3 regions of the Heyndrickxia sp. MSNUG genome follow, and region 3 is predicted to be linked to each of the others. Evidence: a T-box and tRNA genes for the amino acid it is inferred to sense, from the RefSeq annotation. Region 3 holds a T-box; the other regions hold tRNA genes.
The links. The T-box of region 3 lies ahead of serS (serine--tRNA ligase). A T-box ahead of a tRNA ligase gene usually reads a tRNA of that ligase, here a tRNA-Ser.
Positions count from the first base shown of each region.

Region 1: it encodes a tRNA-Ser, which carries the amino acid that the T-box ahead of serS (serine--tRNA ligase) is inferred to sense. The anticodon was not compared.
Region 2: it encodes a tRNA-Ser, which carries the amino acid that the T-box ahead of serS (serine--tRNA ligase) is inferred to sense. The anticodon was not compared.

Region 1 is NZ_CP150978.1:234,306-238,500, forward strand. Features, by position in the region: gene AABM38_RS01280 (Tex family protein) at 1-533, shown strand, start outside; gene cmpA (cortex morphogenetic protein CmpA) at 769-882, opposite strand; gene AABM38_RS01290 (SprT family protein) at 978-1,451, shown strand; tRNA gene AABM38_RS01295 (tRNA-Asn) at 1,595-1,669, shown strand; tRNA gene AABM38_RS01300 (tRNA-Ser) at 1,685-1,775, shown strand; tRNA gene AABM38_RS01305 (tRNA-Glu) at 1,790-1,864, shown strand; tRNA gene AABM38_RS01310 (tRNA-Asp) at 1,901-1,976, shown strand; tRNA gene AABM38_RS01315 (tRNA-Gln) at 1,983-2,057, shown strand; tRNA gene AABM38_RS01320 (tRNA-Lys) at 2,064-2,139, shown strand; tRNA gene AABM38_RS01325 (tRNA-Leu) at 2,180-2,264, shown strand; tRNA gene AABM38_RS01330 (tRNA-Leu) at 2,324-2,409, shown strand; tRNA gene AABM38_RS01335 (tRNA-Arg) at 2,473-2,549, shown strand; tRNA gene AABM38_RS01340 (tRNA-Pro) at 2,568-2,644, shown strand; tRNA gene AABM38_RS01345 (tRNA-Gly) at 2,666-2,739, shown strand; rRNA gene AABM38_RS01350 (16S ribosomal RNA) at 2,857-4,195, shown strand, end outside.
Region 2 is NZ_CP150978.1:3,765,934-3,770,128, reverse strand. Features, by position in the region: rRNA gene AABM38_RS19025 (23S ribosomal RNA) at 1-488, shown strand, start outside; rRNA gene rrf (5S ribosomal RNA) at 604-719, shown strand; tRNA gene AABM38_RS19015 (tRNA-Val) at 730-805, shown strand; tRNA gene AABM38_RS19010 (tRNA-Thr) at 814-889, shown strand; tRNA gene AABM38_RS19005 (tRNA-Lys) at 914-989, shown strand; tRNA gene AABM38_RS19000 (tRNA-Leu) at 1,004-1,088, shown strand; tRNA gene AABM38_RS18995 (tRNA-Gly) at 1,111-1,185, shown strand; tRNA gene AABM38_RS18990 (tRNA-Leu) at 1,197-1,285, shown strand; tRNA gene AABM38_RS18985 (tRNA-Arg) at 1,306-1,382, shown strand; tRNA gene AABM38_RS18980 (tRNA-Pro) at 1,399-1,475, shown strand; tRNA gene AABM38_RS18975 (tRNA-Ala) at 1,492-1,567, shown strand; tRNA gene AABM38_RS18970 (tRNA-Met) at 1,590-1,666, shown strand; tRNA gene AABM38_RS18965 (tRNA-Ile) at 1,709-1,785, shown strand; tRNA gene AABM38_RS18960 (tRNA-Ser) at 1,806-1,898, shown strand; tRNA gene AABM38_RS18955 (tRNA-Met) at 2,064-2,137, shown strand; tRNA gene AABM38_RS18950 (tRNA-Asp) at 2,175-2,250, shown strand; tRNA gene AABM38_RS18945 (tRNA-Phe) at 2,256-2,328, shown strand; tRNA gene AABM38_RS18940 (tRNA-His) at 2,368-2,443, shown strand; tRNA gene AABM38_RS18935 (tRNA-Gly) at 2,450-2,523, shown strand; tRNA gene AABM38_RS18930 (tRNA-Ile) at 2,527-2,600, shown strand; tRNA gene AABM38_RS18925 (tRNA-Asn) at 2,622-2,696, shown strand; tRNA gene AABM38_RS18920 (tRNA-Ser) at 2,700-2,790, shown strand; tRNA gene AABM38_RS18915 (tRNA-Glu) at 2,794-2,865, shown strand; gene glgB (1,4-alpha-glucan branching protein GlgB) at 3,771-4,195, shown strand, end outside.
Region 3 is NZ_CP150978.1:20,640-24,834, forward strand. Features, by position in the region: gene AABM38_RS00085 (serine hydrolase) at 1-40, shown strand, start outside; gene pdxS (pyridoxal 5'-phosphate synthase lyase subunit PdxS) at 224-1,105, shown strand; gene pdxT (pyridoxal 5'-phosphate synthase glutaminase subunit PdxT) at 1,116-1,706, shown strand; T-box leader at 1,760-1,976, shown strand; gene serS (serine--tRNA ligase) at 2,252-3,532, shown strand; tRNA gene AABM38_RS00105 (tRNA-Ser) at 3,641-3,733, shown strand; gene AABM38_RS00110 (deoxynucleoside kinase) at 3,943-4,195, opposite strand, start outside.

The DNA of each region.
Region 1 (4,195 bases), 210 kb from region 3:
GCTTCCTTAGAGTAATCGACGGAAAAGAACCGTTAGACCGAACAGGCATCCACCCGGAAAGCTATGGGGAAGTGAAACAACTTCTAGATAGCCTGGGGTTCAAAACAAGTGATTTAGGCAGTCCGGCTTTAAAAGATGCGTTAGCCAAAATTAATATAGACCAGACTGCGAGTGAACTTGGCATTGGCAAACTGACTCTTAAAGATATTATTGACGCCCTAGTCAGACCGGAGAGGGATCCTCGTGATGAACTGCCGGCTCCGCTTCTTAAAAAGGATGTTCTAAAGCTAGAGGATTTAAAAACAGGCATGGAGCTGCAAGGTACAGTCCGCAACGTAGTAGACTTCGGGGCATTCGTCGACATCGGTGTAAAGCAAGATGGATTGGTTCACATTTCTAAGCTAAGCAACAGATTCGTAAAGCATCCGCTTGATATTGTATCAGTAGGGGATGTTGTAACCGTATGGGTCGACAGCGTTGATCATAAAAAAGGACGCGTTGCATTGACCATGCTAACGCCAGAGCAAGCTTAATGTTAAAAAGGCTGCAGATCATTCTGCAGTCTTTTATTATGGCTCTTTACGTAATTTTTGTTGCTTTCTCCAACGAAAGTAAAAACCGGGACCTGGGTTTTTACGAGTATTAATGTGAATTCGGTACAGAAGTCTCCTCGAAAAGAGCCTGATACCTTTTAATAAAAGTACTTGTTCGAAAAAGCGGCAATCAATCCGAAAACAGTCTTTAATATAATCGTGTATCAGCATAGAGTTATAATCCCTGTTTATTTCTATAAAAAAACCAGCATTGATTCAGCAGTTTAATTTGGTATCGATTTTTTTCATAGAAGGCTCGTTTCATTTGATTCTGGAACCAGACAGGCATAACAATACCTCCTTTAGATAATGCGTGAAAAGGTATCCTTAATATATGCTATAATGGGTTGTCATGTTTCTTTAAAAGGCAGGCGTTTTATTATGATGACAGATCAGCAGTTACACAATCTGGTTGTTAGAATATCAGCAGAGCAATTCCATAAGCCTTTCAGGCATAAAGCATTCTTTAATCCAAGACTTCGTACAACCGGTGGACGCTATATGCTGGGAAGCCATAACATTGAAATCAACAGGAAGTATTTCGAACAATTAGGCGAACAGGAATTGATTGGGATCATAAAGCATGAACTATGCCATTATCATTTGCATTTAGAGGGAAAGGGCTACAAGCATCGTGATAAAGATTTCAGGGAACTGATGAAACAAGTCGGGGCTCCGAGATTTTGCTCCATGCTGCCTGAGGAGAAGAAGAAAAGTTCACAACAGAGAATTCTGATTTACCAATGCAGCAAATGTCAAATGGAGTATCACCGAAAACGATCAATCAATACTGCAAGATATGTCTGCGGAAAGTGTCGGGGAAAGCTGGTAAAGGTGAAAGAAATGCTGATAGAATAGCGTTTTTATGATGAGAAAAAAACTAATGAAAAACTTTTAAAAACCCGCTTGACTTTTAATAGGCACCTCCCTATAATAGTAAGAGTCGACAAGACAACGACACAGTCTTCTGAAGAGCTTTTAAAGAAGACAATTAATATTATTCCGCAGTAGCTCAGTGGTAGAGCACTCGGCTGTTAACCGAGCGGTCGTAGGTTCGAATCCTACCTGCGGAGCCATTAATTCTATGGTATGGGGAAGTACTCAAGAGGCTGAAGAGGCGCCCCTGCTAAGGGTGTAGGTCGGGTAACCGGCGCGAGGGTTCAAATCCCTCCTTCTCCGCCAGAACATTTTAATATGGCCCCTTGGTCAAGCGGTTAAGACACCGCCCTTTCACGGCGGTAACACGGGTTCGAATCCCGTAGGGGTCACCAAAACAGTTTCACAGCATGTTTTAAAAACAAATATATGGTCCCGTGGTGTAGCGGTTAACATGCCTGCCTGTCACGCAGGAGATCGCCGGTTCGATCCCGGTCGGGACCGCCATTTTATTGGGCTATAGCCAAGCGGTAAGGCAACGGACTTTGACTCCGTCATGCGTTGGTTCGAATCCAGCTAGCCCAGCCATTTTTTGAGCCATTAGCTCAGTCGGTAGAGCATCTGACTTTTAATCAGAGGGTCGAAGGTTCGAGTCCTTCATGGCTCACCAAAGTTTTTTGCGCCAGCAAAATAACTTATATTTCAATAATGCGGGTGTGGCGGAATTGGCAGACGCACCAGACTTAGGATCTGGCGCCGCAAGGCGTGGGGGTTCGACTCCCTTCACCCGCACCATTAATTACCTGTTGATTAATAAGTTGAAATTGGTTATGATATGATCCTGTCATCTTTATGCGGTCGTGGCGGAATGGCAGACGCGCTAGGTTGAGGGCCTAGTGGGGGCAACCCCGTGGAGGTTCAAGTCCTCTCGGCCGCACCAAAAAAGTCCTTGACATCCAATTGCGGATGTGATAATATTTAAAAGTTGCTATAAAAATTACATGCGCCCGTAGCTCAATTGGATAGAGCGTCTGACTACGGATCAGAAGGTTATGGGTTCGACTCCTTTCGGGCGCGCCATTCTTATTTTCTTCATATCGGGGAGTAGCTCAGCTTGGTAGAGCACTTGGTTTGGGACCAAGGGGTCGCAGGTTCGAATCCTGTCTTCCCGACCATTCAACATTTTAACTTTATATGCGGGTGTAGTTTACTGGTAAAACCTCAGCCTTCCAAGCTGATGTAGTGGGTTCGATTCCCATCACCCGCTCCAATTCATTGTTCTTTGAAAACTAAACAAACAAGCGTCAACAAACAATATTATAGTGACTTCTATTATATAGAAGATCACTAGCCAACGTTTTAACTTTATGAGCTAACTCATAACTCTTTTTTGGAGAGTTTGATCCTGGCTCAGGACGAACGCTGGCGGCGTGCCTAATACATGCAAGTCGAGCGGATCTTCATTAGCTTGCTTTTGAAGATCAGCGGCGGACGGGTGAGTAACACGTGGGCAACCTGCCTGTAAGACTGGGATAACTTCGGGAAACCGGAGCTAATACCGGATAATCCTTCTCCTCTCATGAGGAAAAGCTGAAAGACGGTTTCGGCTGTCACTTACAGATGGGCCCGCGGCGCATTAGCTAGTTGGTGAGGTAACGGCTCACCAAGGCGACGATGCGTAGCCGACCTGAGAGGGTGATCGGCCACACTGGGACTGAGACACGGCCCAGACTCCTACGGGAGGCAGCAGTAGGGAATCTTCCGCAATGGACGAAAGTCTGACGGAGCAACGCCGCGTGAGCGATGAAGGCCTTCGGGTCGTAAAGCTCTGTTGTCAGGGAAGAACAAGTATCGGAGTAACTGCCGGTACCTTGACGGTACCTGACCAGAAAGCCACGGCTAACTACGTGCCAGCAGCCGCGGTAATACGTAGGTGGCAAGCGTTGTCCGGAATTATTGGGCGTAAAGCGCGCGCAGGCGGTTCCTTAAGTCTGATGTGAAAGCCCCCGGCTCAACCGGGGAGGGTCATTGGAAACTGGGGAACTTGAGTGCAGAAGAGGAGAGCGGAATTCCACGTGTAGCGGTGAAATGCGTAGAGATGTGGAGGAACACCAGTGGCGAAGGCGGCTCTCTGGTCTGTAACTGACGCTGAGGCGCGAAAGCGTGGGGAGCGAACAGGATTAGATACCCTGGTAGTCCACGCCGTAAACGATGAGTGCTAAGTGTTAGAGGGTTTCCGCCCTTTAGTGCTGCAGCAAACGCATTAAGCACTCCGCCTGGGGAGTACGGCCGCAAGGCTGAAACTCAAAGGAATTGACGGGGGCCCGCACAAGCGGTGGAGCATGTGGTTTAATTCGAAGCAACGCGAAGAACCTTACCAGGTCTTGACATCCTCTGACAACCCTAGAGATAGGGCGTTCCCCTTCGGGGGACAGAGTGACAGGTGGTGCATGGTTGTCGTCAGCTCGTGTCGTGAGATGTTGGGTTAAGTCCCGCAACGAGCGCAACCCTTGATCTTAGTTGCCAGCATTTAGTTGGGCACTCTAAGGTGACTGCCGGTGACAAACCGGAGGAAGGTGGGGATGACGTCAAATCATCATGCCCCTTATGACCTGGGCTACACACGTGCTACAATGGATGGAACAAAGGGCAGCGAAGCCGCGAGGTGAAGCCAATCCCATAAAACCATTCTCAGTTCGGATTGCAGGCTGCAACTCGCCTGCATG
Region 2 (4,195 bases), 1.1 Mb from region 3:
AGGGCCATCGCTCAACGGATAAAAGCTACCCCGGGGATAACAGGCTTATCTCCCCCAAGAGTCCACATCGACGGGGAGGTTTGGCACCTCGATGTCGGCTCATCGCATCCTGGGGCTGTAGTCGGTCCCAAGGGTTGGGCTGTTCGCCCATTAAAGCGGTACGCGAGCTGGGTTCAGAACGTCGTGAGACAGTTCGGTCCCTATCCGTCGTGGGCGCAGGAAATTTGAGAGGAGCTGTCCTTAGTACGAGAGGACCGGGATGGACGCACCGCTGGTGTACCAGTTGTCTTGCCAAAGGCATCGCTGGGTAGCTATGTGCGGACGGGATAAGTGCTGAAAGCATCTAAGCATGAAGCCCCCCTCAAGATGAGATTTCCCATAGCGCAAGCTAGTAAGAACCCTGAAAGATGATCAGGTTGATAGGTCAGAGGTGGAAGCGCGGTGACGTGTGGAGCTGACTGATACTAATCGTTCGAGGACTTAACCAAATAGATTACTCGTTCTTCTAATTCTTCTTACACATTATCTAGTTTTGAGGGAATGAAAAATTTCTCTTGCAAAATGCATAAAAGACGATATAATAGAAATTGTCTTTAAAAAATGTCTGGTGACGATAGCGAGAAGGTCACACCCGTTCCCATACCGAACACGGAAGTTAAGCTTCTCAGCGCCGATGGTAGTTGGGGGTTTCCCCCTGTGAGAGTAGGACGTCGCCGGGCAGTTTCAAATGGAGGATTAGCTCAGCTGGGAGAGCATCTGCCTTACAAGCAGAGGGTCGGCGGTTCGATCCCGTCATCCTCCACCATTACATTTGCCGGTGTAGCTCAATTGGTAGAGCAACTGACTTGTAATCAGTAGGTTGGGGGTTCAAGTCCTCTCGCCGGCACCATTTTTAACCTAATTACACACGTACGAGCCATTAGCTCAGTCGGTAGAGCATCTGACTTTTAATCAGAGGGTCGAAGGTTCGAGTCCTTCATGGCTCACCATTTCAACTTTATATGCGGGTGTGGCGGAATTGGCAGACGCACCAGACTTAGGATCCGGCGCCGCAAGGCGTGGGGGTTCGACTCCCTTCACCCGCACCATTTTTTCTAAAAAAATATGTATGCGGAAGTAGTTCAGTGGTAGAATACAACCTTGCCAAGGTTGGGGTCGCGGGTTCGAATCCCGTCTTCCGCTCCAAAAGTTCCTTAGCCGGGGTGGCGGAACTGGCAGACGCACAGGACTTAAAATCCTGCGGTAGGTGACTACCGTACCGGTTCGATTCCGGTCCTCGGCACCATTTTCGATTTAACATCATATGCGCCCGTAGCTCAATTGGATAGAGCGTCTGACTACGGATCAGAAGGTTATGGGTTCGACTCCTTTCGGGCGCGCCAATATTTTACTCTATATCGGGGAGTAGCTCAGCTTGGTAGAGCACTTGGTTTGGGACCAAGGGGTCGCAGGTTCGAATCCTGTCTTCCCGACCAGATACTGATATAATATGGGGCCTTAGCTCAGCTGGGAGAGCGCCTGCCTTGCACGCAGGAGGTCAGCGGTTCGATCCCGCTAGGCTCCACCATATCTTTTTGAAAATTTAATTTGGCGGTGTAGCTCAGCTGGCTAGAGCGTACGGTTCATACCCGTAAGGTCGGGGGTTCGATCCCCTCCGCCGCTACCAATTTTACAATCTGGTTGAACCTATTCAATCTAGGCTAAACATGGACCTTTAGCTCAGCTGGTTAGAGCAGACGGCTCATAACCGTCCGGTCGTAGGTTCGAGTCCTACAAGGTCCACCATATATTGTTTGTTATTTCACGGAGGTATACCCAAGTCCGGCTGAAGGGATCGGTCTTGAAAACCGACAGGCGGGTAACACCGCGCGGGGGTTCGAATCCCTCTACCTCCTCCATAATTTCATTTGCATTTATTACCGTCGCGGGGTGGAGCAACGAGCGTTACTTCACTGAATGAACTGCGAGTTGTACCGATCGAGCAGCAGCTTGAATTAGCTTCCTGAGATCGGGACAGCACTTGCTCTCAAGGAGCATAAACAATAAGATATTTTTATTATCGTCGCGGGGTGGAGCAGCCCGGTAGCTCGTCGGGCTCATAACCCGAAGGTCGCAGGTTCAAATCCTGCCCCCGCAATTAAGTTTTTTTAAGTAATACACTTGAAAAAAACTTTGGTCCCGTGGTGTAGCGGTTAACATGCCTGCCTGTCACGCAGGAGATCGCCGGTTCGATCCCGGTCGGGACCGCCATTTGTGGCTCAGTAGCTCAGTCGGTAGAGCAAAGGACTGAAAATCCTTGTGTCGGCGGTTCGATTCCGTCCTGAGCCACCTTTATTTTTTTTAATTTAATATGCATTTTGAAATATGGCGATTGTGGCGAAGTGGTTAACGCACCTGATTGTGGTTCAGGCATTCGTGGGTTCGATTCCCATCAGTCGCCCCATTTTTTGCGGGTGTAGTTTAGTGGTAAAACCTCAGCCTTCCAAGCTGATGATGAGAGTTCGATTCTCTTCACCCGCTCCATAAGGGCCTATAGCTCAGCTGGTTAGAGCGCACGCCTGATAAGCGTGAGGTCGATGGTTCGAGTCCATTTAGGCCCATTTTTTTTATCATTTTATTATTCCGCAGTAGCTCAGTGGTAGAGCACTCGGCTGTTAACCGAGCGGTCGTAGGTTCGAATCCTACCTGCGGAGCCATATGGGGAAGTACTCAAGAGGCTGAAGAGGCGCCCCTGCTAAGGGTGTAGGTCGGGTAACCGGCGCGAGGGTTCAAATCCCTCCTTCTCCGCCATAAGGCCCCTTGGTCAAGCGGTTAAGACACCGCCCTTTCACGGCGGTAACACGGGTTCGAATCCCGTAGGGGTCATAAGGAAAGCTGTTAGCATTATTGCTAACAGCTTTTTTTCTGTTTAGTTGTATTAAGGTCAATGTTTTTAAGCACCTGTTTATTGGGGCGGAGGGCCGACTCTTCAGAAAATGCAAATGCATTTCCATCGTGCGTAGCAAGATTCGAGGAAACCGTTCATAGGCCTGCCGGATCAGCGGCAACGGTGAGTCCTCGCAGGAGCAAAACGATGACGTGGTGCACCGGACGCCCTGCGGAAAGCGAGTGCCTGGAGCGGAAATCAACAGAAAAAGTAAGACAGCCAAGTTCTAAAAAAAGGATAAACATAACTCCATTAGGTTTATTAAGCCCCCAAAAAGGGTATATAATATTGATTTTATGTTTAATAAGTCGAAATTGGCTGAAGGAATAATTAGTCAATATCCATTCATCTTAAACCTGGTTAACATAGTTTCAATTCCGCTGGTCATCTATTACCACATTTTTACCTGGATGTTGGTTATCTGCTAAATGGGTATCTTAAAATGCCAATGCCACAGACCTCTTTACCTACTAGTATGTTTGAGAGTCGCCTCAATGAGAAAGGCTAAATAACAAGTTGAAATGAAAACGTTATCATTTCAATAATATTTTTTCTGCTATTACTCTCTATCACCCAAGAAATTTCAGCGTTTCCTCTAAAAAATCATTATTCTCTTTTCAAAAATAGTAAACTTTCCTTCAACATAATTCGCGTAATTGGAAGATTTAGTACATTAAAGCGCTACCAATTGTCAGTGTTTGTCGATATTAATATTTTATTAAGATTTATTGTCGAAATATTAAAAAAATGTTTACAAGGATTTCGCGCTGCTAACTAGAATACTACTGAAAAAGGGTGTTTCCAAAAATATTAAGCATGTTCTAATAAAGGCAGGTGGAAGGGTTTGGTAATCAATCCTACAGAGTTTGAATTGCATCTATTCCATGAAGGCACTTTGTACCAGAGTTACAATTTATTTGGTGCGCATGTCATTAAAAATGAATCTAATACATATACTCGATTTTGTGTGTGGGCTCCAAATGCCAGGGCTGTGAGTCTGGCAGGGGACTTTAATCAATGGGATGGCAACGGTTTTGGTTTGCACAAAGTGAATAATGAAGGTGTATGGCAGATTGTACTAGAAGGCGACCTTTCTGGGGCGATTTATAAGTATGAAATCACATCCCAGGCAGGTGAGAGGATTTTAAAGGCAGATCCATACGCGTTTTTTTCAGAGCTTAGGCCGAACACAGCTTCAATTGTTTATCCTCTCGAAGGTTATAAATGGAGTGATCATAAATGGCTGCAGAAGAGGGAGAGAAAAAGCAG
Region 3 (4,195 bases):
ATTTGGCGGGATAGCAGATTCTGTTAAAGGCTTGTTCTAAACAATATAATAGAGTATGAAAATCAAAATATACTGATAAAAGGGTTTCCTGTCTTGACAGGAAACCTTTTTTATTGTTTATTTTCAATAGGGGTAACTGTAATTCCGACTAAAAAAGTCTGCTTTTCCAGTTATTTGTAAGGCTATTACATAAATCCTTTTATAAGGAATAGGGGGAATAACAATGAAGACAGGTACTGATCGAGTTAAACGTGGTATGGCAGAAATGCAAAAAGGCGGCGTCATCATGGACGTAGTCAATGCAGAGCAGGCAAAAATTGCTGAAGAGGCGGGCGCTGTTGCTGTAATGGCACTAGAGCGTGTTCCTTCGGATATCCGTGCTGCAGGCGGCGTAGCAAGAATGGCAGATCCGCGTATCGTTGAAGAGGTAATGGGTGCTGTCACAATTCCCGTAATGGCAAAAGCAAGAATTGGCCACATCGTGGAAGCGCGTGTGCTTGAAGCGATGGGCGTCGATTATATAGATGAAAGTGAAGTATTGACTCCTGCAGATGAAGAATTCCATTTGAATAAAAGAGATTATACAGTTCCATTTGTATGTGGATGCCGTGATCTTGGTGAAGCTGCAAGAAGGATTGGTGAGGGAGCTTCCATGCTTCGCACAAAGGGTGAACCGGGCACTGGCAATATCGTAGAAGCAGTGCGTCATATTCGTAAGGTAAACGCACAGGTCCGCAAAGTAGTAGCGATGGAACTTGATGAGTTAATGACTGAAGCGAAGCTGCTAGGAGCCCCATATGAGCTTCTGCTTGAAATTAAACAGCTAGGCCGTCTTCCAGTTGTTAACTTCGCAGCAGGCGGAGTGGCAACACCTGCAGATGCTGCTCTTATGATGCAGCTAGGTGCTGATGGAGTTTTCGTAGGATCTGGAATCTTCAAATCAGAAAATCCAGCTAAGTTTGCTAAGGCGATTGTTGAAGCGACAACTCACTATCAAGACTACGAATTGATTGCGAACATCTCGAAAAACCTTGGCACACCGCTTAAAGGAATTGAAATTTCAACATTGAATCCGGAAAACCGCATGCAGGATCGCGGCTGGTAAGGAGCTAATCATGGTTAAAATAGGAGTTCTTGGCTTACAGGGTGCGGTCCGTGAGCATATATGGGCAATTGAAGCATCCGGTGCAGAAGGCATTGTCATTAAGCGACCTGAGCAGCTGGTGGAAATGGACGGGTTGATTATTCCTGGTGGTGAGAGCACAGCAATCCGCCGCTTAATTGATAAGTATGGGTTTATGGAAGAACTGAAAAAATTCGCTGCAGACGGCAAGCCGATGTTTGGCACTTGTGCCGGACTCATCCTATTGGCCAAAGAGCTTGTAGGCTATGAAGCGCCTCATATTGGGGTAATGGATGTGAAGGTTGAACGGAATTCATTTGGCCGCCAGCGTGAAAGCTTTGAAGCTGACATCGATATTGCTGGAGTTGGAAATGATTTTTCAGCAGTATTCATCCGTGCGCCTCATATCGTCGAAGCTGGTGAAAATGTAGAAGTGCTTGCCAAGCATAATGACAGGATCGTAGCTGCGCGAGATGGCCAGTTTCTAGGCTGTTCCTTCCATCCGGAATTAACAGATGATTACAGGCTGATGAACTACTTTGTAAAAATGGTTGAAGAAACAAAGAGTAAAAATTTTGCATAAACCGCTTGCAAGTCGAACATAATTGTAGTAAATTATGTATTAAAATTTGATACTTAAAAGCAATGAGAGGGAATAGTAGCTTGTTTTCATTCTTTAGAGAGCCGGTGGTTGGTGCAAACCGGTGTCTGGAACAAAGGAATCCGCCCTCGAGCAGAGTATGGAACGCCATTATGGCCAGTAAATACTTTCGGTAAAAACCGTTATTTTACGAGTGGAAAGCAATTTTGCTTTCAACTAGGGTGGCAACGCGGGTTAACTCTCGTCCCTTTTTGGGGACGGGAGTTTTTTGTTTTTTTTAGGCCCTGGTAAACCTAACAGAGCCATTTTTTAAAAAGAAGGCTCTGTTAAAGCAGAATGTTGATTTTTAAACTCTGTTGATTGTAGTGGAAGGCGCGTAGACTCCTGCGGGCTCAAGCTGGACAGGTGAGACCCCGCAGGAGCAAAGCGACGAGGAGGCTCAGCGCCAGCCCCGCGGAAAGCGAAGCGCCTGGAACGAAAATCAACAGCCTTGTTTAACAGAGCAAAAAGAAAAGGGAGGAATCATTGTGCTAGACGTAAAGTATTTAAGAGCAAATTTTGAAGATGTAAAAAACAAGCTGCAACACCGCGGCGAAGATTTAACCGATTTCGGCAAATTTGAGGATTTGGATGTAAAACGCAGGGAGCTAATCCTTGAAACGGAACAACTGAAGAGCCGCAGGAATGAAGTTACCCAGCAGGTTGCTGCTTTGAAACGGGAAAAACAGGATGCAAATCATCTAATTGTTGAAATGCGTGAAGTAGGCGATAAAATCAAGGAATTGGATGATCAATTGCGTGTGGTTGAGGAAGAATTGGAAAACCTAATGCTCAGCATCCCTAACATTCCTCATGAGAGTGTTCCAATCGGGGAAACCGAAGACGATAATGTGGAAGCCCGCAAATGGGGAGAAGTTCGCAATTTTGAATTTGAACCAAAGCCTCACTGGGAGGTTGCTGAACATCTGCAGATCCTGGATTTCGAACGTGCTGGGAAAGTAACTGGAAGCCGTTTTGTATTTTATAAAGGTTTAGGAGCGCGCCTTGAACGTGCATTGATCAGTTTCATGCTTGATTTGCATGTTGATGAGCATGGATACAAGGAAATCCTTCCTCCATACATGGTCAACCGTGCAAGCATGACGGGGACTGGACAGCTGCCAAAGTTCGAAGAGGATGCATTCAGAATCGAAAGCGAAGACTATTTCTTGATTCCGACTGCTGAGGTCCCGGTAACGAATATGCACCGCGATGAAATCCTTAGTGGTGAAGAGCTGCCAATCAGCTATGCAGCTTACAGTGCGTGCTTCCGTTCTGAAGCAGGATCTGCTGGACGTGATACCCGCGGCTTGATCCGCCAGCACCAGTTCAACAAAGTGGAATTAGTGAAGTTCGTTAAGCCTGAGAATTCTTATGATGAGCTTGAAAGGCTTACAGGACATGCTGAAAAAGTTCTGCAGCTGCTTGGCCTTCCTTACCGTGTGCTAAGCATGTGTTCAGCTGACCTTGGGTTTACGGCAGCTAAAAAGTACGATATCGAAGTTTGGATTCCGAGCTATGGTACGTACCGGGAAATTTCTTCTTGCAGTAACTTCGAAGGGTTCCAGGCTCGCCGAGCGAATATCCGCTTCCGACGCGAACCAAAGGCGAAGCCAGAGCATGTGCATACATTGAACGGATCTGGACTTGCGATTGGCAGAACAGTTGCTGCCATTCTTGAGAACTACCAGCAGGCAGATGGCAGTGTCATCATTCCAGAAGTATTGCGTCCATATATGCGCAATCGTGAAGTGATCACTCCAGAATAAAAGATCATTTATTTCTTTTCAGGCAGGAATATTTCCTGCCTGAAAAAAATATTTTAATTTGTGTTGACGATGAATGTAATACATGATATTATAGTTTTTGTCCGATACGGAGGTATACCCAAGTCCGGCTGAAGGGATCGGTCTTGAAAACCGACAGGCGGGTAACACCGCGCGGGGGTTCGAATCCCTCTACCTCCTCCATTAATTTAAATATTAAGCATTAACGCATAAAAACAATTTGGAGATTGTGTAAAAAATCCGCTACTCATGTAGCGGTTTTTTTATATCCATTTTTAAATAGCTGTTCAGCTCAAAGTACTGGTTAAAAATGAGGTCCAGGAGTATTACTGGAGTACTTCTGGGGTGCATGAAAATATCATATGCAAAATAAAAGCCGCCCAATTGGCGGCTTATTTTTTCAGTAATTGAGTCTGCTTAATGTGAGTTGCGATTTTCTCAACAATAGGTTCAATTGATTCTGGGTTGTTGAACAGGTCATAATCGTTGATATTCAAACGCAGGACCGGACATGCGTTGAAATTATTAATCCAGTTTTCATAGCGTCCGTGCATTTCTTCCCAGTAAGATATTGGTGTCTGCTGTTCCATTGGGCGGCCTCTCAGCTTGATGCGTTCCAGGATGTCATCGATAGAGCCTTCAAGA